Regions from separate parts of the Pseudomonas sp. FP597 genome, predicted to be linked through region 1. Evidence: predicted binding sites of a transcription regulator. Region 1 holds the regulator's gene; each other region holds the start of a gene.
What was found. Region 1 encodes sigma-54, which starts transcription at its own class of promoters, with help from an activator protein. Its sites were predicted from a motif close to ANTGGCATNNANNTTGCTNT; they were not measured.
Positions count from the first base shown of each region.

Region 2: a site for sigma-54 is predicted at 2,925-2,944, ahead of glnA (type I glutamate--ammonia ligase). Genes of this name have one in related genera too.
Region 3: a site for sigma-54 is predicted at 1,542-1,561, ahead of PSH66_RS22175 (circularly permuted type 2 ATP-grasp protein). Genes of this name have one in related genera too.
Region 4: a site for sigma-54 is predicted at 3,301-3,320, ahead of flhA (flagellar biosynthesis protein FlhA). Genes of this name have one in related genera too.

Region 1 covers NZ_CP117432.1:1,125,010-1,130,914, reverse strand. Annotated here, with positions in the region: gene lptC (LPS export ABC transporter periplasmic protein LptC) at 1-436, shown strand, start outside; gene lptA (lipopolysaccharide transport periplasmic protein LptA) at 423-956, shown strand; gene lptB (LPS export ABC transporter ATP-binding protein) at 956-1,681, shown strand; gene PSH66_RS05160 (RNA polymerase factor sigma-54) at 1,879-3,372, shown strand; gene hpf (ribosome hibernation-promoting factor, HPF/YfiA family) at 3,448-3,753, shown strand; gene ptsN (PTS IIA-like nitrogen regulatory protein PtsN) at 3,764-4,228, shown strand; gene rapZ (RNase adapter RapZ) at 4,231-5,088, shown strand; gene PSH66_RS05140 (HPr family phosphocarrier protein) at 5,105-5,377, shown strand; gene PSH66_RS05135 (ZIP family metal transporter) at 5,414-5,905, opposite strand, start outside.
Region 2 covers NZ_CP117432.1:414,363-420,267, reverse strand. Annotated here, with positions in the region: gene typA (translational GTPase TypA) at 1-1,116, opposite strand, end outside; gene thiI (tRNA uracil 4-sulfurtransferase ThiI) at 1,256-2,710, opposite strand; gene glnA (type I glutamate--ammonia ligase) at 3,045-4,451, shown strand; gene PSH66_RS01845 (DUF6124 family protein) at 4,527-4,763, opposite strand; gene PSH66_RS01840 (chorismate mutase) at 5,196-5,729, shown strand; gene PSH66_RS01835 (hypothetical protein) at 5,771-5,905, shown strand, end outside.
Region 3 covers NZ_CP117432.1:4,869,035-4,874,939, forward strand. Annotated here, with positions in the region: gene PSH66_RS22170 (alpha-E domain-containing protein) at 1-94, opposite strand, end outside; gene PSH66_RS22175 (circularly permuted type 2 ATP-grasp protein) at 99-1,508, opposite strand; gene PSH66_RS22180 (ribonuclease E inhibitor RraB) at 1,870-2,211, opposite strand; gene PSH66_RS22185 (hypothetical protein) at 2,422-2,658, opposite strand; gene PSH66_RS22190 (START domain-containing protein) at 2,763-3,368, opposite strand; gene PSH66_RS22195 (YkgJ family cysteine cluster protein) at 3,410-3,664, opposite strand; gene PSH66_RS22200 (hypothetical protein) at 3,826-4,311, opposite strand; gene PSH66_RS22205 (PLP-dependent aminotransferase family protein) at 4,415-5,854, opposite strand.
Region 4 covers NZ_CP117432.1:4,589,413-4,595,317, forward strand. Annotated here, with positions in the region: gene flhF (flagellar biosynthesis protein FlhF) at 1-1,097, opposite strand, end outside; gene flhA (flagellar biosynthesis protein FlhA) at 1,110-3,224, opposite strand; gene PSH66_RS20885 (cold-shock protein) at 3,525-3,728, opposite strand; gene PSH66_RS20890 (hypothetical protein) at 3,760-3,969, opposite strand; gene flhB (flagellar biosynthesis protein FlhB) at 4,111-5,247, opposite strand; gene fliR (flagellar biosynthetic protein FliR) at 5,251-5,905, opposite strand, start outside.

The sequences.
Region 1 (5,905 bases):
CTATTACGCCACCAACGCCTACAGCGTGCAGTTCCTGCCCGACGGCAAGGTGCAGTATGAAATGACCTCGGACAAGGTCGAGCATTTGAAGGCCAGCGAAGTTACCTTGCTGACCAACCCGGACTTGAACCTTTATCGCGGCACTGAGTTTCCCTGGCACGTCACCAGCAAGCGTGGCGAAGTGAACCCGGACGGCACCCAGGTGGAGCTGATTGACTCGGTGCGCGTCGCGCGCACCGATGCCAAGAACCGTGACACCGTGATTACCAGCAGTCGCATGACCGTATTCCCACAGAAGCAATATGCGCAGACCGAGCAAGACGTTAGAATCGACGGCGCTGGCGGTGTATCGACTGGCAAGGGAATGAAAGCGTATTTGAAAGAAAGCAGGATACACCTGCTATCGAACGTAAGAGGACAGTATGAGGCTCGTTAAAACTCTCCCTATTTTGCTCGGCCTGGGCGCTGTACTGGGAAGCGTGAGCGCCTGGGCTCTGCCGAACGATAGCCAGCAGCCGATCCACATTTCGGCTGATGATGCGCAACTGGATGACAAGCAAGGTGTAGCGACCTACACCGGCGGCGTGATCATCACCCAAGGTTCGATGAAGATCACCGGTAATACCGTAACGCTGACGCGCACCCAAAGCGGTGACATCGACGTCGTGACTTCGGTAGGCAACCTGGCTTACTTCGAACAGAAGCAGTCGGCTACCGACACAGGTCCGATGAAAGGCTACGGCAAGACTATCCAGTATCACGCCCAGCAGAATCGCATCGTCCTGATTGACCAGGCCAAGGTGCTGAGCCCGGACGGCAACTCCACGGAAGGTGAAAAAATCACCTATGACACCGTGAAGCAGATCGCTAACGCCGGTCGCGCCAATGGCAGCAAAGTCACCGCGCCGCGCCCACGCATCGACATGGTTATCCAGCCGAAGAAGAAGGCCGAGTAATGGCAACCCTGAAAGCCCAGCATCTGGCCAAGGCCTATAAAAGCCGTCAGGTCGTGCGCGACGTCAGCCTGTCGATCGACAGCGGCCAGATCGTCGGCTTGCTCGGCCCCAACGGCGCCGGCAAGACCACCTGCTTCTATATGATCGTCGGCCTGGTCCAGGCGGACCAGGGTCGCGTTCTGATCGACGACCTGGATGTCAGCCACCAGCCGATGCACGGCCGTGCGCGGGCCGGTATCGGCTATCTTCCCCAGGAAGCGTCGATCTTCCGCAAACTGTCGGTTGCGGACAACATCATGGCGATCCTTGAGACCCGCAAGGAACTCGACCGCGATGGGCGCCGCAAGGAGCTGGAAAGCCTGCTGCAGGAATTCCACATCAACCACATTCGCGACAACCTGGGCATGAGCCTGTCCGGTGGTGAACGCCGCCGCGTGGAAATCGCCCGTGCCCTGGCGACCGCCCCCAAGTTCATCTTGCTGGACGAACCGTTTGCCGGCGTCGACCCGATCTCGGTCGGTGACATCAAGCAGATCATCCACCACCTCAAGGCCAAGGGTATCGGTGTGCTGATCACCGACCACAACGTGCGTGAAACCCTCGATATCTGCGAAACCGCGTATATCGTTAACGATGGCCAATTGATCGCCGAGGGTGACTCCGCGACTATCCTCGCCAACGAACTGGTCAAGGAAGTGTACCTGGGTCACGAGTTCCGCCTGTAAACCTGTCCGTACCGACAAGGCGGCGGCAAGTCGGTCGCCTGGAGCGCGGGAGTCAATAAAAACCTCGAGTTTTTTATTGTTACCGCGCTCTAGGCAAAGCCCCCGATATCAGGCATATAATTTGCTTATGTTTGGCGCTCACGCGCCCTGTCGTGGATGGCGCACTGCGCCGGCGAATAAGGTGTTAAGCCCCTGCCATGAAACCATCGCTAGTCCTGAGAATGGGCCAGCAGCTGACGATGACACCGCAGCTGCAACAGGCCATCCGCCTGCTCCAATTGTCGACCCTGGACCTGCAACAGGAAATCCAGGAGGCCTTGGAGTCCAATCCGATGCTCGAACGCCAGGAAGAGGGCGACGACTTCGATAATGCAGACCCGCTGGCCGACAACATCGAGCAAAAACCCAATTCCGACGTGCAGGAACCGTCCTATCAGGAAACCGCCCCGACGGTGGATAACCTTGAGGAAGGCGACTGGAACGAACGCATTCCCAACGAACTCCCGGTGGACACCGCCTGGGAAGACGTCTACCAGACCAGTGCCAGCAGCCTGCCCAGCAACGACGATGACGAGTGGGACTTCACCACCCGCACCTCCGCCGGCGAAAGCCTGCAGAGCCATCTGCTGTGGCAACTGAACCTGGCGCCGATGTCGGACACCGATCGCCTGATCGCCGTGACCCTGATCGACTGCATCAACAACCAGGGCTATCTGGACGAGACGCTCGAAGAAATTCTCGATGCCTTCGACCCGGAACTGGACATCGAACTGGACGAAATCGAAGCCGTCCTGCACCGCATCCAGCAGTTCGAACCCGCCGGTATCGGCGCGCGCACCCTCAGCGAATGCCTGCTGCTGCAACTGCGCCAGTTGCCCGCCAAGACTGCGTGGCTCGCGGAAGCCCAACGCCTGGTCACCGATTACATCGACCTGCTGGGCAGCCGCGACTACAGCCAGTTGATGCGCCGCATGAAGCTCAAGGAAGATGACCTGCGCCAGGTCATCGAGCTGGTGCAAAGCCTCAACCCGCGCCCAGGCTCGCAGATCGAATCCAGCGAAGCCGAATACGTGATTCCCGATGTGATCGTGCGCAAGGACAACGAACGCTGGCTGGTTGAGCTTAACCAGGAGTCGGTGCCGCGCCTGCGCGTCAACCCGCAATACGCCGGTTTTGTAAAACGCGCCGACACCAGTGCCGACAATACCTTCATGCGCAACCAGTTGCAGGAAGCGCGCTGGTTCATCAAGAGCCTGCAAAGCCGCAACGAAACCCTGATGAAAGTGGCCACCCAGATCGTCGAGCACCAGCGCGGCTTCCTGGAGTACGGCGACGAGGCGATGAAGCCGCTGGTCCTGCATGACATCGCCGAAGCGGTGGGCATGCACGAGTCGACGATTTCACGGGTGACCACGCAGAAATTCATGCATACCCCACGGGGTATCTATGAGCTGAAATACTTTTTCTCCAGCCACGTCAGCACCTCCGAGGGCGGCGAATGCTCGTCCACGGCGATCCGCGCGATCATCAAAAAACTGGTTGCCGCGGAAAATCAGAAAAAGCCGTTGAGTGACAGCAAGATCGCTGGTTTACTGGAGGCACAAGGCATTCAGGTCGCCCGTCGAACCGTCGCCAAGTACCGCGAGTCCCTTGGGATCGCGCCTTCCAGCGAGCGTAAGCGTTTGATGTGACGGGCGGGCCACAGCGTTCCAGTGGCGGGTATTCCTACCCGCCGCTTTATGCACTGGCAACGAAGGAGAAGCTGTATGCAAGTCAACATCAGTGGACACCAGCTGGAAGTCACCAAGCCCCTGCGTGAGTACACCGAGAGCAAGCTGAACAAGCTTGCGGGGCATTTTGACAAGATCACCAACGTGCAGGTCATCATGGAGGTCGATAAGCTCAAGCAGAAAATCGAGGCCACCCTGCACGTACCGAATGCCAAGCTCGTCGCCAATGCTGAGCATGAGGACATGTACGCGGCGATTGACTCGCTCTACGACAAGCTGGACCGCCAACTCATAAAGCATAAGGAAAAGAATCTGCACCTGATGCAAGGTACAGGTCGTTAACCCTCCCCCCATGATCCGACTTGAATCCATCCTGACCCCCGGCCGTTCCCTCGTGAACGTGCCGGGCGGCAGCAAGAAAAAAGCCCTCGAACAAATTGCCAACCTGATCCACCGCGAGGTGCCGGATCTGGAGATGCAAGATGTCTTCGAAGCGCTGGTTGCCCGTGAAAAACTCGGCTCCACAGGTTTTGGCAACGGTATCGCCATTCCTCACTGCCGCCTCAAAGGTTGCAATAGTCCCGTGAGCGCCCTGCTGCACCTGGAAGCGCCCATCGATTTCGACGCCATCGACGGTGCCCCGGTCGACCTGCTGTTTGTGCTGCTGGTCCCGGAAGCCGCCACCGATGCGCACCTGGAACTGCTCCGGCAGATCGCCAGCATGCTCGACCGCAAGGACGTCCGCGACAAACTGCGCAGTGCCAGCAGCAATGAGGCGCTGTATCAAGTTGTCCTGGATGAACAAAACGGGCACTAATCATGCGTTTGATCATCGTCAGCGGCCGCTCAGGCTCGGGTAAAAGCACCGCGCTCAATGTGCTTGAGGACAGCGGCTTCTATTGCATCGACAACCTGCCCGCCGGCCTGCTGCCGGAACTGGCGGAACGTGCACTTATTCACACCGAATTGGCGCAACCGCTGGTAGCCGTTTCGATTGACGCGCGCAACTTGCCCAGCCACCTGTCGCGCTTCCCGGAACTGCTTGAAGAAGTGCGCGCCAAGCATATCCACTGTGATGTGCTGTACCTGGACGCCGACGAGGAGACACTGCTCAAGCGTTTCTCCGAAACCCGTCGACGCCACCCGCTCAGTAGCCCGCACCGCTCCCTGGCCGAAGCCATCGAGGACGAAACCAAGCTGCTGGGCCCGATCATTGATCTGGCCGACCTCAAGATCAACACCACCAGTCTCAACCTGTATCAACTGCGCGACGCTATCAAGCTGCGCCTGTTGAGCCAGCCCGAGCCCGGCACGGCGTTTCTCGTCGAGTCATTCGGCTTCAAGCGTGGGATGCCGGTGGATGCCGACCTGGTGTTCGATGTGCGCTGCCTGCCCAACCCCTACTGGAAGCCTGAACTGCGCGAGCAGTCCGGGTTGGACCAGCCTGTGGCTGAGTACCTGGCCGCGCAGCCTGATGTAGAGGAGATGTTCCAGGACATTTCCAGCTACTTGCTCAAATGGTTGCCGCGTTTCGCCGCGAGCAATCGCGCGTATGTCACCATTGCCATCGGCTGCACCGGCGGCCACCACCGCTCCGTCTACCTGACCGAACGCCTGGGCCAGGTGCTGCAACAAACCCTCAAGAACGTCCAGGTCCGCCACCGCGACCTCAGCTGAAAGGAACACCCCCGCGATGCCCGCTCGTGAAATTGAAATCATCAACAAGCTGGGTTTGCACGCCCGGGCCTCGGCCAAGTTCGTCGGCGTCGCCGGGCAGTTTCCCTGCCAGATCCGCGCCGGGCGCAGCCCGGACTCCATGGTCGATGGCAAGAGCATCATGGCCATGATGATGCTGGCGGCCGGCAAGGGCACAACGATTCATTTGAAGACCGAAGGCGAGCAAGAACAGGAAGCGATGGATGCCCTGGTGGCGCTGATCAACAACTACTTTGACGAGGGCGAATAAACCCGCTTTTGACTCAGGCACGAGGCCGCAATGGCCTCAGCCCAACGCAGTATCCATCACCATCATCAAGCAGAACCCGATGCACAAGCCAAGGCTGGCCAGTTTTTCGTGGCCATTGCGGCGCGATTCGGGGATGACTTCGTGAGTCACCACCAGCAACATCGCCCCAGCCGCCAGCGCCAGCCCCAGAGGTAACAGCACCTGCGCCAGGCTCACCAACCAGGCGCAGAGCACGGCGAATACCGGTTCTACCAAACCTGAAGCGGCACCGATCAGGAACGCCTTGACCCGCGACATCCCCGCCCCGGCCAATACCAAGGCAATTACCAGGCCTTCTGGTACATCCTGCAAGGCAATGCCCATGGCCAGGCTGTCCGCATCCGGCATGCCGCCACCGGCGGAGACACCCACCGCCATGCCTTCCGGAATGTTGTGAGCGATGATGGCAAATACAAACAGCCAGATGCGCGGCGGGATTACCGGTTTTTCCGGAGTGCCCACCAGCATTTCCGGGCTGGCACCGGAGAC
Region 2 (5,905 bases), 710 kb from region 1:
GGTTTCGATCAGTACCGAGAGGTGCAGCTCACCACGGCCGGAGACCTTGAACTTGTCAGCCGAGTCGCCTTCTTCAACGCGCAGAGCAACGTTGTACAGCAGCTCTTTGTCCAGACGCTCCTTGATGTTACGGGAGGTCACGAACTTGCCTTCTTTACCGCAGAACGGCGAGTCGTTTACCTGGAAGGTCATGGAAACGGTTGGCTCGTCAACGGTCAGAGGCTTCATCGCCTCGACGTTGTCTGGCTGGCACAGGGTGTCGGAGATGAACAGCGAGTCCATACCGCTGACGCACACGATGTCGCCGGCGAAGGCCTCTTCGACGTCGATGCGGTGCAGGCCGTGGTGCCCCATCAGCTTCAGGATACGACCGTTACGCTTCTTGCCGTCGGCGCCGATAGCCACAACCGGGGTGTTCGGCTTGACGCTGCCGCGAGCGATACGGCCAACGCCGATAACACCCAGGAAGCTGTTGTAGTCCAGTGCCGAGATTTGCATCTGGAACGGACCTTCACGGTCAACTTTCGGCGCAGGTACGTTGTCGACGATCGACTGGTACAGCGGGGTCATGTCTTCAGCCATGTCGGTGTGGTCAAGACCGGCAATACCGTTCAGGGCCGAGGCGTAGACGACTTTGAAGTCCAGCTGTTCTTCGGTGGCACCCAGGTTGTCGAACAGGTCGAAGATCTGGTCCAGAACCCAGTCCGGACGCGCGCCTGGACGGTCAACCTTGTTGATGCACACGATCGGACGCAGGCCGGCTTCGAAAGCCTTCTTGGTCACGAAACGGGTTTGCGGCATAGGGCCGTCTTGAGCGTCAACCAGCAGCAGAACGGAGTCGACCATCGACATTACGCGTTCTACTTCGCCGCCGAAGTCGGCGTGGCCCGGGGTATCCACGATGTTGATGTGGTAGCCGTTCCAGTTGATGGCGGTGTTTTTTGCCAGGATGGTAATACCGCGCTCTTTTTCCTGGTCGTTGGAGTCCATCACGCGCTCGTCGTTGAGCTCGTTGCGCTCCAGGGTGCCGGATTGACGCAGGAGTTTGTCTACCAGGGTGGTTTTACCATGGTCAACGTGAGCAATGATGGCGATGTTACGTAGATTTTCGATCACTTGTGTATCTCGATCAGAGGATTCGGTGTGCTGACAGGTCGTGGCAGCGATTAACAGTAGAGTCAGGCCTTGCCGTTACAGCTTGACGGCAGAGTCGGGGGGCCGGTGACGCAGGCCACAGGCAAACAGCCCCGGGCTCTTAGCTCGGTCGATAAACGCGCACATTGGCATGCCCCTCACTGAGCAAATGGTGGGCATGCAGGCGACTCATCACGCCTTTGTCGCAATACAGCAGGTACTGACGGCTGTTATCCAGTTCCTTGAAACGCGCGTTCAGTGCATAGAACGGCAGCGTTTGTACGTCGATGCCGGCGATGTCCAGCGGCTCGTCCTCAGCGGCATCCGGGTGACGGATGTCGATGACGATCTGGCCGGCCAGGGCTTCGCTGACTTCTTCGATCTGCACATCCTGGCCCAACTCATCGATCACGCGATCGATCGGGACCAGTTTGGCGTTCTCGAGCGCACGCTCCAGAATCGCCATGTCGAACTGTTGTTCTTCGTACTCCACGCGGTGACGCTTGGCGTGGGTCTTGGGGTTCACCGAGATGACCCCGCAATATTCAGGCATATGCTTGGCGAAGTCGGCGGTGCCGATTTGTTCTGCCAGGTCGATGATGTCCTGCTTGTGGCTGGCGATCAGCGGGCGCAATACCAGCTTCTCGGTCACGCAGTCGATCAGCGACAGGTTTGGCAGCGTCTGACTGGACACCTGGGAAATCGCTTCGCCAGTCACCAGCGCGTCGATCTGCAGTTGATCGGCAATACGGGACGCAGCGCGCAACATCATACGCTTCAATACTACGCCCATATGACTGTTATCGACTTTACCGAGAATTTCGCCCAGCACTTCCTCGAACGGGACGCTCACAAATAGCACGCGCTGGGAGCTGCCGTACTTCTTCCAGATAAAGTGCGCGACTTCCATCACGCCCAATTCATGTGCACGCCCGCCCAGATTAAAGAAGCAGAAGTGGCTCATCAGGCCGCGGCGCATGATCTGGTAGGCCGCCACCGTGGAATCGAAACCGCCGGACATCAGCACCAGGGTCTGTTCCAGGGCACCCAGCGGGTAGCCGCCGATGCTGTTGTGCTGGCTGTGGATCACAAACAACCGTTGGTCGCGAATTTCCATGCGCACTTCAATTTGCGGCGCTTTCAGGGAAATTCCAGCGGCGCCACACTCGCGACGCAGCTTGCTGCCGACATATTTTTCCACATCCATGGAGCTGAACGGGTGCTTGCCGGCACGCTTGCAGCGCACCGAAAAAATCTTGCCGGCAAGCGAGTTGCCGAAGTGCAGCTTGCATTTTTCAGTGATGTCGTCGAAGTCGCCCAACGGGTACTCGTCGACCTGCAGGAAATGCGCGATGCCCGGCATGCAGCTCAGGCGCTCGGTCATGTCCTTCAAGGCTTTGGCGTCGGTCAGGCGGGTTTCCAGCTCGAGGTTGTCCCACACGCCATTCACCACCACAGCCGGGTCCAGATCGCGGAGCACGGCACGGATGTTCTTGGCCAACTGACGGATGAAACGCATCCGTACCGGTCGGCTCTTGATGGTGATTTCGGGGAAGACTTTAACGATTAATTTCATGGAAACAGCGCGCGCCGGGCCTGCTGAAAAAGGGGGGCGCGGATTATAGCGGAAATCGCTCAAGGTTTAACCAGTTAATATGCACGTCAGTCGCAACGCACTAAAGAGGTGCATTTGCAGGCGACCGCGCCACATTGCGGTGCGCTATTTTCAGGCATTTGTCGCTACGCACCTTTATAGGGTCGCTTTTGGCGCAAAAAACCCATGTTGGCGCACTGGCATGCAATTTGCTCTCTTGTGAGGCAGGTTGCCATGGCGGACTATCCGCGCCGGCATCACCCACATTCTAAGGGCTAACTCCACTACCCCAGCCCGAAGCCACCCGGAGGACACTATGTCGAAGTCGGTTCAACTCATCAAAGATCATGACGTTAAATGGATTGATCTGCGCTTCACGGACACCAAAGGCACTCAGCACCACGTGACCATGCCGGCTCGCGACGCGCTGGATGATGCTTTCTTCGAAGAAGGCAAAATGTTCGACGGTTCCTCCATCGCCGGCTGGAAAGGCATCGAAGCCTCCGACATGATCCTGATGCCGGATGACAGCACTGCCGTGCTGGATCCGTTCACCGAAGAACCGACCCTGATCATCGTCTGCGACGTGATCGAGCCTTCGACCATGCAAGGCTACGACCGCGACCCACGTGCGATCGCCAAGCGTGCCGAGGAATACCTGAAGTCGACCGGTATCGGCGACACCGTATTCGTAGGCCCGGAGCCAGAGTTCTTCATCTTCGATCAAGTGAAGTTCAAGTCCGATATCTCCGGTTCCATGTTCAAGATCTACTCCGAACAAGGTTCGTGGATGTCCGACCAGGACGTGGAAGGCGGCAACCATGGCCACCGTCCAGGTATCAAAGGCGGCTACTTCCCGGTTCCACCGTTCGACCACGACCACGAAATCCGTACCTCCATGTGCAACGCCATGGAAGACATGGGCCTGGTCATCGAAGTGCACCACCACGAAGTGGCGACTGCCGGCCAGAACGAAATCGGCGTGAAGTTCAACACCCTGGTGGCCAAGGCTGACGAAGTTCAGACCCTGAAGTACTGCGTACACAACACTGCCGTAGCCTACGGCCGTACCGCGACCTTCATGCCTAAGCCACTGTACGGCGATAACGGTTCGGGCATGCACGTTCACTTGTCCATCGCCAAAGATGGCAAGAACACCTTCGCTGGCGAAGGTTATGCCGGCCTGTCCGACACCGCCCTGTACTTCATCGGCGGCATCATCAAGCACGGTAAGGCCCTGAACGGCTTCACCAACCCGTCGACCAACTCCTACAAGCGTCTGGTTCCAGGTTTCGAAGCACCGGTGATGCTGGCCTACTCGGCTCGCAACCGTTCCGCCTCGATCCGTATTCCTTACGTGTCCAGCCCTCGCGCTCGCCGTATCGAAGCACGTTTCCCGGACCCGGCAGCCAACCCATACCTGGCCTTCGCGGCTCTGGTCATGGCCGGCCTGGACGGTATCCAGAACAAGATCCACCCTGGCGACGCCGCCGACAAAAACTTGTACGACCTGCCGCCTGAAGAGGCCAAAGAGATCCCACAAGTGTGCGGCAGCCTGAAAGAAGCCCTGGAAGAGCTGGACAAGGGCCGTGCGTTCCTGACCAAAGGCGGCGTGTTCAGCGACGACTTCATTGACGCATACATCGAGCTCAAAAGCGCAGAAGAAATCAAAGTACGCACCTTCGTACACCCACTGGAATACGAGCTGTACTACAGCTGCTGATCCGGTAGCGCTGCTTAAGGTGGCGTGATGAAAAAGACCTCCTGTTCGGGAGGTCTTTTTTTTGCCTGGGAATTATCAGCTGGCTACTTGGCGGTCGAGCATACGGCTGACCATCAATGCGCCCAATGCACTCAGTTGGTGAATGGCCAGCGCGACATCGCGGTGTTTGCCATCCAGATCTTCAGAAAGGTCCAGCAACAAGGTGCTGACCGAGGAGAAGGTTTCGAAACTGTTGACCATCAGGGCTTCGTCGTCGATATCGGCGGCGATGGTGAAGATGCAGGGGGGTGGATTTGGGGTTGGCTTGAACATTTTCTACATTCCTCGAATGAGGCCGCTTTCATTTCGCTACTAAACGAAGTGGAGGCAGCTGTGCGCAGGTTAGTAGACCGGTGAATGTAGAAGCCCGGCGCATCCGAAGATGCCCTGCGCACAACCGCCATCAAGCGTGATGGAAAATGCACGACCTACAATTCGAGTCCAGGCTACTAAACCTGATCGCTGATGAGCAGCGACCGAGCAACCTTAGAGACGACAAGCCAGCCGTACAAGCCGGCGGATTCTGGCGCACCTGTAGGCAACCGCGCAAGATAAGGTAGCCTGAAACTGACACAGCTCTAAACCTGCAAACCCAATCAAAAACTGTGGGAGGGGGCTTGCTCCCGATAGCTGTATATCAGTCAGCCTATTTCCAGCTGACCCACCGCTATCGGGAGCAAGCCCCCTCCCACAAGGAGATCACCCTTGAAACATCGATTTGTGTTCGCTCTGTTGTTTATCAGCGCCACCGCCACCGCCGCGCCGCCCACGCTGCAACCACTGCTCAACAGCATCGCCGAACGCCTGGCGATTGCCGACCAGGTGGCCTTAAGCAAATGGGACAGCCACAAAGCCGTGGAAGACAAAAAACGCGAGCAAGAAGTGATTGCCAGCGTCGTCGCCCAGGCGCCGAGCTACAAGCTGGACCCCGCAGCGGCCGAGCAATTTTTTGCGGCGCAGATCGAGGCCAACAAGCTGGTGCAGTACAACCGCCTGAACGATTGGCAGCAGATGGGCAAAGCGCCTGACCTGCCGCGTCCGGACCTCAGCGGCCAGATCCGTCCCCAACTCGACCAACTGCAAAAGCGCCTGCTGCAGCAATTGGCCGACTTCACTCCGTATCGAAAAGACCCGAAGTGCCCACACTGGGTCGCCCTGGCCACTCTGGAACCCATGCACGAGCCGCTGATGCAGATTGCGATGGCCCGCGCCACTGGCGAGCTGTGCGTTTACCCGTAGTGAAACGCGCACAGAGCGGTTATGCACGGTGAATTGAGCAAATGTCCGATACCCACCGGGCAGCCGAGCGACCAGAATGCAGCATTCGGCAGCCACTTACGACGAATCTCGCAATGAACCGCACCTGCAAGCCCCTATGCTCAATGATGCTGATGCTCGCAGTATTGGGTCAGGCA
Region 3 (5,905 bases), 2.8 Mb from region 1:
GCGAATAGCTCACATCGAGCATGCGCGCGAGGTTTTCCGCGCGTTCCAGATAGCGCGACATCCAATACAAATCCGAGGCGGTTCGACTCAGCATGGCATCAGTCCTCCACCACCCAGGTGTCTTTGGTGCCGCCGCCCTGGGACGAGTTGACCACCAGCGAGCCTTCGCGCAGCGCCACACGGGTCAAGCCGCCGGGCACCACACGGGTTTCCTTGCCGGACAGCACAAACGGGCGCAGGTCGATATGCCGTGGAGCAATACCGTTTTCGACAAACGTCGGGCAGGTGGATAAGCACAGGGTGGGTTGAGCGATATAGGCGTGGGGCTTGGCCTTGATGCGCGCGCGGAAGGCTTCGATTTCCGCCGCGGTGGACGCGGGCCCCACCAACATGCCGTAGCCGCCGGAGCCCTGGGTTTCCTTGACCACCAGGTCCGGCAGGTTAGCCAGTACGTGGGACAGTTCATCGGGCTTGCGGCACTGGAAGGTCGGCACATTCTTCAGAATCGGTTCTTCATCCAGGTAAAAACGGATCATCTCGGTGACGAAGGGGTACACCGACTTGTCATCCGCCACCCCGGTGCCAATCGCATTGGCCAGCACCACGTTGCCCGAACGGTAGGCCGCGAGCAGGCCGGGCACGCCGAGCATCGAGTCCGGGTTGAACGCCAGCGGGTCGAGAAACGCATCGTCGAGGCGACGGTAGATCACGTCCACCGCCTTGGGGCCGTCGGTGGTGCGCATGAACACGCGATCATCGCGCACGAACAGGTCGGCGCCTTCCACCAGTTCCACGCCCATTTCCCGAGCCAGGAACGCGTGTTCAAAGAATGCGCTGTTGAAGCGCCCCGGCGTCAGTACCACCACGCTGGGGTTATCCAGCGGGCTGGCGCTTTTCAGGGTATCGAGCAGCAAGTTGGGGTAATGGTCGATGGGCGCAATGCGCTGGGCGGCGAACAGCTCCGGAAACAGGCGCATCATCATCTTGCGGTCTTCGAGCATGTAGCTGACACCGCTGGGTGTACGCAGGTTGTCCTCCAGCACGTAGTAGGTGCCATCGCCATCGCGTACGAGATCGACCCCGGATATGTGGGAATACAGATCGCGATGCAAGTTCAGGCCCTGCATGGCCAGCTGGTATTGCTCGTTGGCCAGCACTTGTTCAGCCGGGATGATGCCCGCCTTGATGATGCGTTGCTCGTGGTAGAGGTCGGCGAGAAACATGTTCAGCGCCTTGACCCGTTGGATGCAGCCACGCTCGACGATCTGCCATTCACGGGCCGGAATACTGCGCGGGATGGTATCGAAAGGTATCAGGCGCTCGGTGCCCTGCTCGTCCCCGTAAAGCGTGAACGTGATGCCGGCGCGGTGGAACAGCAAATCGGCTTCACGCCGACGCTGGGCCAGCAGCTCTGCCGGGGTTTCGGCCAACCAGCGGGCGAACTCGCGATAGTGAGGACGCACCTGCCCTGCCCCATCGTACATTTCATCGTAATAAGTGCGGATCATGCCGTACTCCTTGTCACTCGGGACGCAAGAACCATCGCAAGGCCCGTGCCATCGGCATAAACACTTAAAAATCAGTGTGTTAAATAAATACGAGCACCTTGTCGCACCTTCCTGGTGCGCAGAATGCCCGGTGTGTTGTCGTGCGCCTCATCGCAATGCAGGCTTTGACTATCAACAGCATAGCCAGAGTTGATTTCACTGCCCGGCCAAGTCTGCGGATAATCGCGCCATCTGCTGAATATCCTTTGGCGCTCCGCTCTTCCCTTTGGGCCACCCTCGTCGGGTGGCCTTTTTTTATTGCACAAACAAAATCGGCCGACCCTGAGGTCAGCCGATACACGGTGTTGCGCGTGACAACCCACTACATGGGTAACGGGCGAACCGGGTGCTTGACGCCCCACCCTTCTATAATCCCGCCAAGGGGTTCCACCACTGCTTCAAAGTCCTGCTCGAAGTCTCCTATGCCGTCGTAGGTTGCAAACATGACTTTGCTCAACTCCAGGTACCAGGCGCCATCGTCGCGCGCACTGACCTGAGCGTTCAGCGACTCTCCGCGAAACTCACCCGCAGCCCTGCGCGCCCGTTCCTCGTCCGGAAAAATGGCGTAGAACTCGATGGGGTGAAAACGTGAAAAGTCGAAACCGCCCTCTTTCATGCGGCGCAGAACGTGGGTACTGATGTCTTCTTGATAGGCTGTGCTCATGAAACGTCCTCCTCAAACCGATGGATAGACTTTCCGTGCTTCCCGAAGCCCGCGCCCTGCTGGCGCGGGGACGGCAATGACATCACCGCTGGAAAACAAGCATGTAGCTGACAAGACCAGACCTTAGCGATTCATTCGCTGATCTCACTTGCAGAGTAGCGCGAAGCTTTCACCTCCACCAGAGGCGCTTGATAGGCATAAAGGGAATATTCAGGCAGCGAGAGAAATGTCGAGGATCTGGATACTGTTCTGGTCTTTGAGGATCTTGACCGTCGGCTCGGATTGGCGACCTTCAAGGTCGTTGAGGTCGAGTTCGGCGGCTACCGGCACCAGCTTGCTGCGAATCATGTGCGCAGCATCTTCAAGGCTGGGCTTTTGTTCGCAGGTGAACTGCTCCACGGACTGCTCGCCGTGATCATCAACGAAGGTAATTTGCCACGTTTGCATCGGTGCCTCCTCGATAAAGCCCGCGTGTGGGCTCACAGGTATCTGGACCTTGAGGGCGTGGCAAACGTTCCACTCAAAGGCCGGAGGCACCGGATCAATCGCGCTTATTTTTCAGCGTGGTCTTTCAAGGCTTTCAGTGTGTTGAACGGCGCGTCCACCACGAACTTGTTGGCCAGCCACGACGGCACGCTACCGCCTGGTTCGGTGTGCACCTGGTAGGTCACTTCGGTCTGGTTATCGCCTTTTGGCACCAGTTTCCAGAAGCCCTCGACCTGGGCGACACGAACAAAGCCTTTTTCCTCGGGCTGATAGGTCGGAACCTCCAGCAAGTTGCGCGTCACGCTGCCGTCAGCCCCTTTGGTGGTGGTGATTTTCAAGATTGAATCACGATTACTCACCGGAAACGGCGCGTTGAATTGCGTGTAGGTGTAGCTGACGTCACCCTCATGCTTCAGCAACTTTTGCAGCTTGCATTCATGAATCCACTTACAGGCACCCGCCACGTCTTCCTGCAACGCAACGATCTTGGCCACTGGCGCCTTGATCACCGTGACACCGCGATACGCTTTGTACTTGGAACCGGCCACTTCGCTCAGGGACACCTTGATACCGTCTTCGTCCTTGGCGACCTGCCAATCCTCAGCCTGCGCAGTGGCAGCGAACAACACCGTAAAGCCGCACAGCACAGCCAGTCGTTTCAGCGAACCCATTGTTATATTCCTTATTGTTGAAGTTGCGAGAGTAAAGCCCATCAAGCCGCCGTCATCTGCTCCCACCAGCCGATCAACCGGATCGCATCGGCCTGGTCGGTGCCGCACACCTCGATATCCGCCTTGAAATCACTGCACACCGCCGGCCGTTCCGGCTGGCCGAACAGTTGGCATAACTGTTCGACCGACAGGTGCAGACAGCGTTCGCCCGCCGGCTTGCCATTGGGCATTCCGGGCAACGGCGAACTGATGGAGGGGGCGATGCAGCAGGCGCCACAGCCTTCGCGGCAATTCATGAACGGCAGGTCCTCAACGGCTCAACAGGGATGGCGCAGCTAGGGTACGCCCCTAAACAGCCGTTTTAAAATGGGTTAACAGGGGTTTTTCGCATAAAACAAATATGACTGACCAGTCTGCGACAGATGGTCAATGGCCCGCGTCACGCTCAGGGGAAAAGTTACTGCTTGAACTCGAATTCCAACGCGGCGCCTTCGACTTCCCGACGCTCTTCATTACGCAGTTGCAGCTTCATCTCATTGCTGAGCAAGCGGCCGTTGATCTGGAAGGCACTGTTATCCGTGGGTTTCTCGCCGAACATCGGCGGCAGCAACGGCACGCTCTTGGGCTTGGGCATGGTGCCAAGTGGCTGCAGGTGCCGGACCATGTCGGACGGCAAGGTGAGGTCCAACTGTGCCGGTGGCAGTTGGGTCTTTGCCACTTCCTGGGATGATTTGGACCTTTTCGCCGAGGCGCGTTTTTTAGCCGTAGCGGCTTTTTTCTTCGCGGCGGGGGCTTGCTGGGTTGCCGTGGATTTTTTTGCGGTGGGCTTTTCGCTGCTGGCAGCGGGCTTGTTTTCAGTCACGGGCGCTGCCGCCAGCACCGGACTGACGTTACACAGGCTTAACAGGCCAAGCACCAAAGCAGCGCGAAAAATACAGGTCATATCGCCTACAGCATTAACGGCAGAGGGCCATATGCTCGCTTGTTGTGCGTGGCATGACAAGCGCGGTGATGCGCCTGCTATCGGAGTTGTCCCTGTGTGCGCCTCAAAAACCCGCTGCCGTTTCCTGGCATAACTGGCTGGCCAGCATGCCCAGGGTCATCAACGCCCGCTCTGCCTCGCGGTTCCACGGCGTGCCGCAGTTAAGGCGAATACAGTGATTGAACTGCTCGGTGTTACTGAAGATCAACCCCGGCGCAATGCTGATGCCCTGTTGCAGGGCGCGCACATGCAGTTCCTGGGTATTGACCCGCCCCGGCAAACTGACCCACAGGATAAAGCCGCCGGTCGGTCGGGTCATCTGCGTGCCCTCCGGGAAATACTGCTGCACCGCCAGTTGAAACGCGCTGAGGTTCTTGCGGTATTCCTGACGGATGTAACGCAGGTGCCGGTCGTAGCCACCGTTCTCCAGGTACGCCGCAACCCCCATCTGGGTCACGCTGCACGCCGAATGGGTGCTGAACATCTGCAGACGCTGGATTTCCTGCTGATACTTGCCGGCGATCATCCAGCCGATGCGCACCCCCGGCGACAAGGTCTTGGAGAAGCTCGAGCAGTAGATCACCCGATCCAGGCGATCATAGGCCTTGAGGGCCTTGGTGCGGCCCAGTTCGAACATCAGTTCGCCGTAGATATCATCTTCGACGATCTGGATATCGAAATCCGACGCCAGGCGCAGCAACTGCTTCTGCCGCTCCTCGGGCATGGTGCCGCCCAGTGGATTGCTCAGGCGCGTGGTCAGCACCAGCGCCTTGATCGACCATTGGTTGGCCGCCAATTGCAGGGCCTCCAGGCTCATGCCAGTGGAGGGATCGCAGGGAATCTCAATGACCTTGAGGCCGAGCAAATCGGCCAGTTGCAGCAAGCCATAGTAAGTCGGCGATTCCGCTGCGATCAGGTCGCCAGGGCGCGTCAGCACCCGCAGCGACATCTGCAACGCTTCGACACAGCCGTGGGTGATCACCACTTCGGAGGGGTCCACTACCACACCGGCATCGCGCATCCGGATCGCCACCTGGCGACGCAGCGGCTCGAAACCGGGGCTGAACATGTAGCTGAACGCCCGTGGGCTCTGGAACCGCGTAACCTTGGCCAGTTGCTGGTGCAATGCGCGGACCGGCAAGTAATCGACACTCGGCACGGCCGCGCCCAGCGGAAATACGCCTTCGCGGCGCGACTCGCCCAATACCTGCTGAATGATGCTGCTGCGGGTGACCAACCCAGGACGTTCGACCCGTGCGATATCCGGTGTCGGCGCGGTCAGCGCCGGCGTCTGGTGCACGTAATAGCCGGACTGCGGCCGCGCCCGGATCAGGCCCTGGTCTTCCAGGTTGGCGTAGGCCTGCAATACCGTGGCATGGCTCACGTTGAGCTGGGAGCTCATCTTGCGCACCGAAGGCACACGTTCGCCCGGTTGATAGACTCCGCGCCGGATGTCCTCGGCCAGTTGCTGGGCGATACGTTGATAAAGCAACAGATTGGTCATGACGCAGCACTCGATTTCACGGGTATTTTATTTTTGTGTGAAACATACCGG
Region 4 (5,905 bases), 3.1 Mb from region 1:
GTTTCATCCAGTTTAGTCAGGATGCAGCCGGCCAGGCCGCAACGTTTGTAGCTGTGATACGCAGCGGTCAGAACCTGTTTCTGGCTGGTGGTTGCAAGCACCAGGTAATTTTTCGACTTGATGCCACGTCCAGCCAGGCTTTCCAGCTGCAGGCGCAACGCCGGGTCGCTGGCTTGCAGGCCGGCGGTGTCGATCAGCACCACGCGTTTGCGCAGCAGCGGATCGAGGGCATTGGCCAGGGATTGGCCCGGATCGACGTGGGTCACCGGCACGTTGAGGATACGGCCCAGGGTCTTGAGTTGCTCCTGGGCACCGATACGATAGCTGTCCATGCTCACCAGCGCGATGTTATGGGCGCCGTATTTGAGCACATAACGGGCGGCGAGCTTGGCCAGGGTGGTGGTCTTGCCCATGCCGGCCGGGCCGACCATGGCAATCACACCGCCCTCTTCCAGCGGCTCGATTTCCGGAGTGGCGATCATCCGCGCCAAGTGGGCCAGCAACATGCGCCAGGCCTGGCGGGGTTCTTCGATTTCGGTGGTCAGTGCCAGCAGGTCGCGGGACAGCGGGCCAGACAGGCCGATGCGTTGCAGGCGACGCCAGAGGTTGGCCTGTTGCGGCTTGCTGCCTTGCAACTGTGTCCAGGCCAGCGACCCCAGCTGGACTTCCAGCAGTTCGCGCAGGCCGTTGAGTTCAAAGCGCATCGAGTCGAACGCGCGCTGGTCGACGCCGGCGGCCGGGGCTGGCGCGGCAGGACGCGGTGGCTCGATGAAAGTCGGCTCGACCAGCGGCTCGGAGGCGGTCAACGGCAGCCCGGCGAACAATTGGCGATTGGTGGTGGCATCGCTGTCGCCACGCATGCTCAGCTCGGCCTGGGCCGAGACGATGCGCGAGGCGGTCTTGCGCAGCTCGTCTTCAAGCTCCATGTTCGGCACGCGCGGGGCCAGGGCCTGAGGGGTGTAATCCAGGGCAGCCGTCAGCTCGACACCGCCGGCAATGCGACGGTTACCGATAATCGCGGCGTCGGCGCCCAGCTCATCACGGACCAGTTTCATGGCCTGACGCATATCGGCGGCGAAAAAACGCTTCACTTGCATAACCCACTACCCTCAGCCGTTGGGCCCTACTGTCGCGACGATAGTCACTTGCTTGTTGTCAGGAATTTCCTGATAAGCCAAAACGTGCAAATTCGGTACTGCCAGGCGTCCAAACCGCGACAACATCGCTCGGACCGGGCCTGCCACCAGTAGAATCACCGGTTGGCCCTGCATTTCCTGGCGCTGGGCGGCGTCAATCAAAGAACGCTGCAGTTTTTCAGCCATGCTTGGCTCCAGCAGAACGCCCTCTTCCTGGCCTTGTCCCGCCTTCTGAATACTATTGAGCAAAATCTGTTCCAACCTGGGCTCCAGGGTGATCACAGGCAGCTCGGAGTCAAGCCCTACAATGCTTTGCACGATTGCGCGGGACAATCCGACACGCACCGCCGCCACCAGCGCGGCGGTATCTTGACTCTTGGCGGCGTTGTTGGCGATGGCCTCGGCAATGCTGCGAATGTCGCGCACCGGCACCTGTTCGGCCAGCAGCGCTTGCAGCACTTTGAGCAGTTGCGACAACGACAGCACGCCGGGCACCAGCTCTTCGGCAAGTTTTGGCGAGGCTTTGCCCAGCAAACCCATCAATTGCTGGACTTCTTCGTGGCCGATCAGCTCGTGGGAGTGCTTGTACAGAATCTGGTTGAGGTGCGTGGCGACCACGGTGCTGGCGTCTACCACGGTGTAGCCCAGGGACTGCGCCTGGCTGCGCTGGCTGATTTCGATCCACACCGCCTCCAGGCCAAAAGCCGGATCTTTGGCGGTAATGCCGTTGAGGCTGCCGAACACCTGGCCGGGGTTGATCGCCAGCTCGCGGTCCGGGTAGATCTCGGCTTCGGCCAGGATCACGCCCATCAGCGTCAGGCGGTAGGCGCTCGGCGCCAGGTCGAGGTTGTCGCGGATGTGCACGGTGGGCATCAAAAAGCCCAGGTCCTGGGACAGCTTCTTGCGCACGCCCTTGATCCGCGCGAGCAATTGGCCGCCCTGGTTGCGGTCCACCAGCGGAATCAGGCGGTAGCCGACTTCCAGGCCGATCATGTCGATGGGGGTCACATCGTCCCAGCCCAGCTCCTTGGTTTCCTGGGCGCGGGCCGGGGACGGCAGCAGCTCCTGCTGGCGCGCGACTTCCTGCAGGGCTTGGACCTTGACTGCGTTTTGCTTTTTCCAGAACAGGTAGGCACCACCCGCCGCCATGGCGGCCATGCTCAGGAATGACACGTGCGGCATGCCCGGCACGATACCCATGATCGCCATGATGCCTGCAGCCACGGCCAGGGCCTTGGGCGAGGCAAACATCTGCCGGCTGATCTGTTTGCCCATGTCCTCGGAGCCCGAGGCACGGGTGACCATGATTGCAGCCGCTGTGGATAACAACAGTGATGGCAATTGCGCCACTAAACCGTCACCGATGGTCAGCAAGGCGTAGACCTTGCCCGCATCGCCGAAGGTCATGCCGTGCTGGAAGATGCCCACGGCCATGCCGCCGATGAGGTTGATGAACAGAATCAGCAGGCCGGCGATGGCGTCACCGCGCACGAATTTGCTGGCGCCGTCCATGGAACCGTAGAACTCGGCTTCCTGGGCCACTTCCAGACGGCGGGATTTGGCCTGGTTCTGGTCGATCAGGCCGGCGTTGAGGTCGGCGTCGATAGCCATCTGCTTGCCGGGCATGGCGTCGAGGGTAAACCGCGCGCTCACCTCGGAAATTCGCCCGGCGCCTTTGGTCACCACCACGAAGTTGATGATCATCAGGATCGCGAACACCACGATACCCACCACGTAGTTACCGCCGATCACCACCTCACCGAAGGCCTGGATCACCTTGCCGGCGGCAGCGTGACCGTCCTGGCCGTGGAGCATCACCACGCGGGTAGAGGCCACGTTCAAGGCCAGGCGCAACAGGGTCGCCACCAGCAAAATCGTCGGGAACACCGCGAAATCCAGCGGCCGCAGGGCGTATACGCAGACCAGCAACACCACCACGGACAGGGCGATGTTGAAGGTGAAGAACACGTCGAGCAGGAACGGCGGCATCGGCAACATCATCATTGCCAGCATCACCAGCAACAACAACGGCACACCCAGATTACCCCGCGAGAGGTCAGTCAGGGTCGTACGGGCCGTGCCGAGCATTTGAGAGCGATCCACCACCGGTATTCCTCGTAACGTAAAGCAAACTTTTGACGCCGGGAGGCGTCCTGGTGGGGGTAGTGCAAGAAGCCTTCCAACTTTGGTTTCGGGTTTGGTTAACCTCACAAGCGACCGTGTCTAAGGCCATATACCGATCCAAATGTAGGAGGGGGCTTGCTCCCGATATAGGTGAGTCAGGCCATGAATCTGCTGCCTGACACACTGCTATCGGGAGCAAGCCCCCTCCCACAGTTGGATTTTTTTGCGTGCAGCGCTACCGGCGAACGATCAATCAATGAGTCTTCACACCACTCGCACGCTCGTAGCCTGAGGTCCTTTTTGTCCTTGTTCGATTTCGAACTCAACCTTCTGGTTTTCTTCGAGCGTCTTGAACCCGTCACTCTGGATCGCGGAAAAGTGAACAAAGACGTCAGCTCCGCCCCCATCCTGAGTAATAAACCCAAAGCCCTTTTCCGCGTTGAACCACTTCACCGTACCCGTAGCCATTGCCGTTCTCCGTACTTTTCATTGAGCTTATTCAGGTGTTTGGCAATGCACCGATGCGCAACGCATAAACACCTTCGCGTCCATGTCTCATTTGAAACGTCATCCGCCTTCCCACCCAAAGCGTGGTCCCAATCCAGTTGCGTCGGTTAACCAGCACACGTTCTTCGCCGCCATCGAGCGCAATCAAACCCTCTCCCGTCGCCGGGTTATAGGACTCGATGACACCACTGCCCACTTCCAATACCCTTCTCCCCGCAGCTCGTAACCACCCACGGCCATAGAACCGTGAGAAGAGGTGGTTGGCTACTGTCAGAGTTGACAGGTAGACATCGATTGACGATAGGTGGTAACGGCAACCGTTAAAGGGAAGGCGGCATGCGGATTACGAATCGCGGCGCAATTCCGGCGGGATCGGCAAGTCCTTGAGCGGGTCGGGGCGCTTGCCTTTGCCGGCGCGGTATTGGCGGATCTGATAGACGTAGGCCAGTACCTGCGCCACGGCCAGGTACAGCCCGGCGGGGATTTCATGGTCGAGGTCGGTGGAATAGAAGATCGACCGCGCCAGTTCCGGCGACTCCAACAGCAGGATCTCGTTGGCCACGGCGATTTCGCGGATTTTCAAGGCAGTGAAGTCACTGCCCTTGGCCAGCAGCATCGGCGCGCCGCCCTTCTCCGGGTCGTACTTGAGGGCCACGGCATAGTGGGTCGGGTTGGTGATGACCACGTCGGCGTCGGGCACCGCCGCCATCATCTTGCGCTGGGACATTTCGCGCTGCAGCTGGCGGATGCGTTGCTTGACCTCGGGTCGGCCTTCCTGGTCCTTGTGCTCGTCACGCACTTCCTGCTTGGTCATCAGCAGTTTCTTGTGGCTTTCCCACAGCTGGATCGGTGCATCCACCGCCGCAATGATGATCAGCCCGGCCGACATCCACAGCGCGCTCCAGCCGACCACCTGCACGCTGTGGATGATCGCCGACTCCAGCGGTTCGTGGGCGATGCGCAGCAAATCATCGACGTCGGACGACAACACCGACAGCGCCACGAACAGAATCAGGATGAACTTGGCCAATGCCTTGAGCAGCTCCACCAGCGCCTTGGCGGAAAACATGCGCTTGAGCCCGGCGGCCGGGTTCATGCGGCTGAATTTGGGCGCCATGCTGCCGGCCGCGAACAGCCAGCCGCCGAGGGCGACCGGGCCGATCAGCGCGGCCAGCAGCAAGGTGATCAAGATCGGCTGCACCGCCAGCAGCGCGATTTTCCCCGAGTGCATCAGGTATTGCCCCATGGAGTCGGGGTTGAGCAACACTTCACGGGGCAGGCTGAAGTTATGTTTCATCAGCTCCAGCAGGTCCAGCGCCAGACCGCCACCGTAGATCAGCAGCGCGCCGGAGCCGGCCATCATGGTCGCGACGGTGTTGAGTTCCTTGGAGCGCGCAATCTCGCCCTTTTCCCTGGAGTCCTTCTTCCGTTTCTCCGTGGGGTCTTCTGTCTTGTCCTGACCACTTTCGCTCTCGGCCATGGCTCAGCGCGCCCGTGCCAGATCGCGTAAGAACTGCAAGGCGTCGGTGGCCAGCGGTTGATACTGATTGAGGATGTCAGCCATGCCGACCCAGAAAATCCACATGCCCAACACCAGGGTCAATGGGAAACCGATGGAGAAGATGTTCAGTTGCGGCGCGGCGCGGGTCATCACCCCGAATGCGATGTTGACCACCAGCAGCGCGGTGATCGCCGGCAATACCAGCAACAGAGAGGCGCCCAACACCCAGCCAAGGCGCCCGACGACTTCCCAGAAGTGATTGACCACCAGCCCCGAGCCCACCGGCAAGGTGGTAAAGCTTTCGGTCAGCACCTCGAACGCCACCAGATGGCCGTTCATGGCCAGGAACAGCAAGGTCACCAGCATGGTCAGAAATTGCCCGATCACCGCCGCAGAGACACCGTTGGTGGGGTCGACCATGGACGCAAAGCCCATGCCCATCTGGATCGAGATGATCTGCCCGGCAATCACGAATGCCTGGAAAAACAGCGACAGCGAAAACCCGAGCATGGCACCGATCAGCACCTGCTCGGCGATCAGCATCAACGCGCTCAAATCCAGCGCATTGACCGCCGGCATCGGCGGCAGCCCCGGCACGATCACTACGGTAATCGCCACCGCGAAATACAGGCGAATA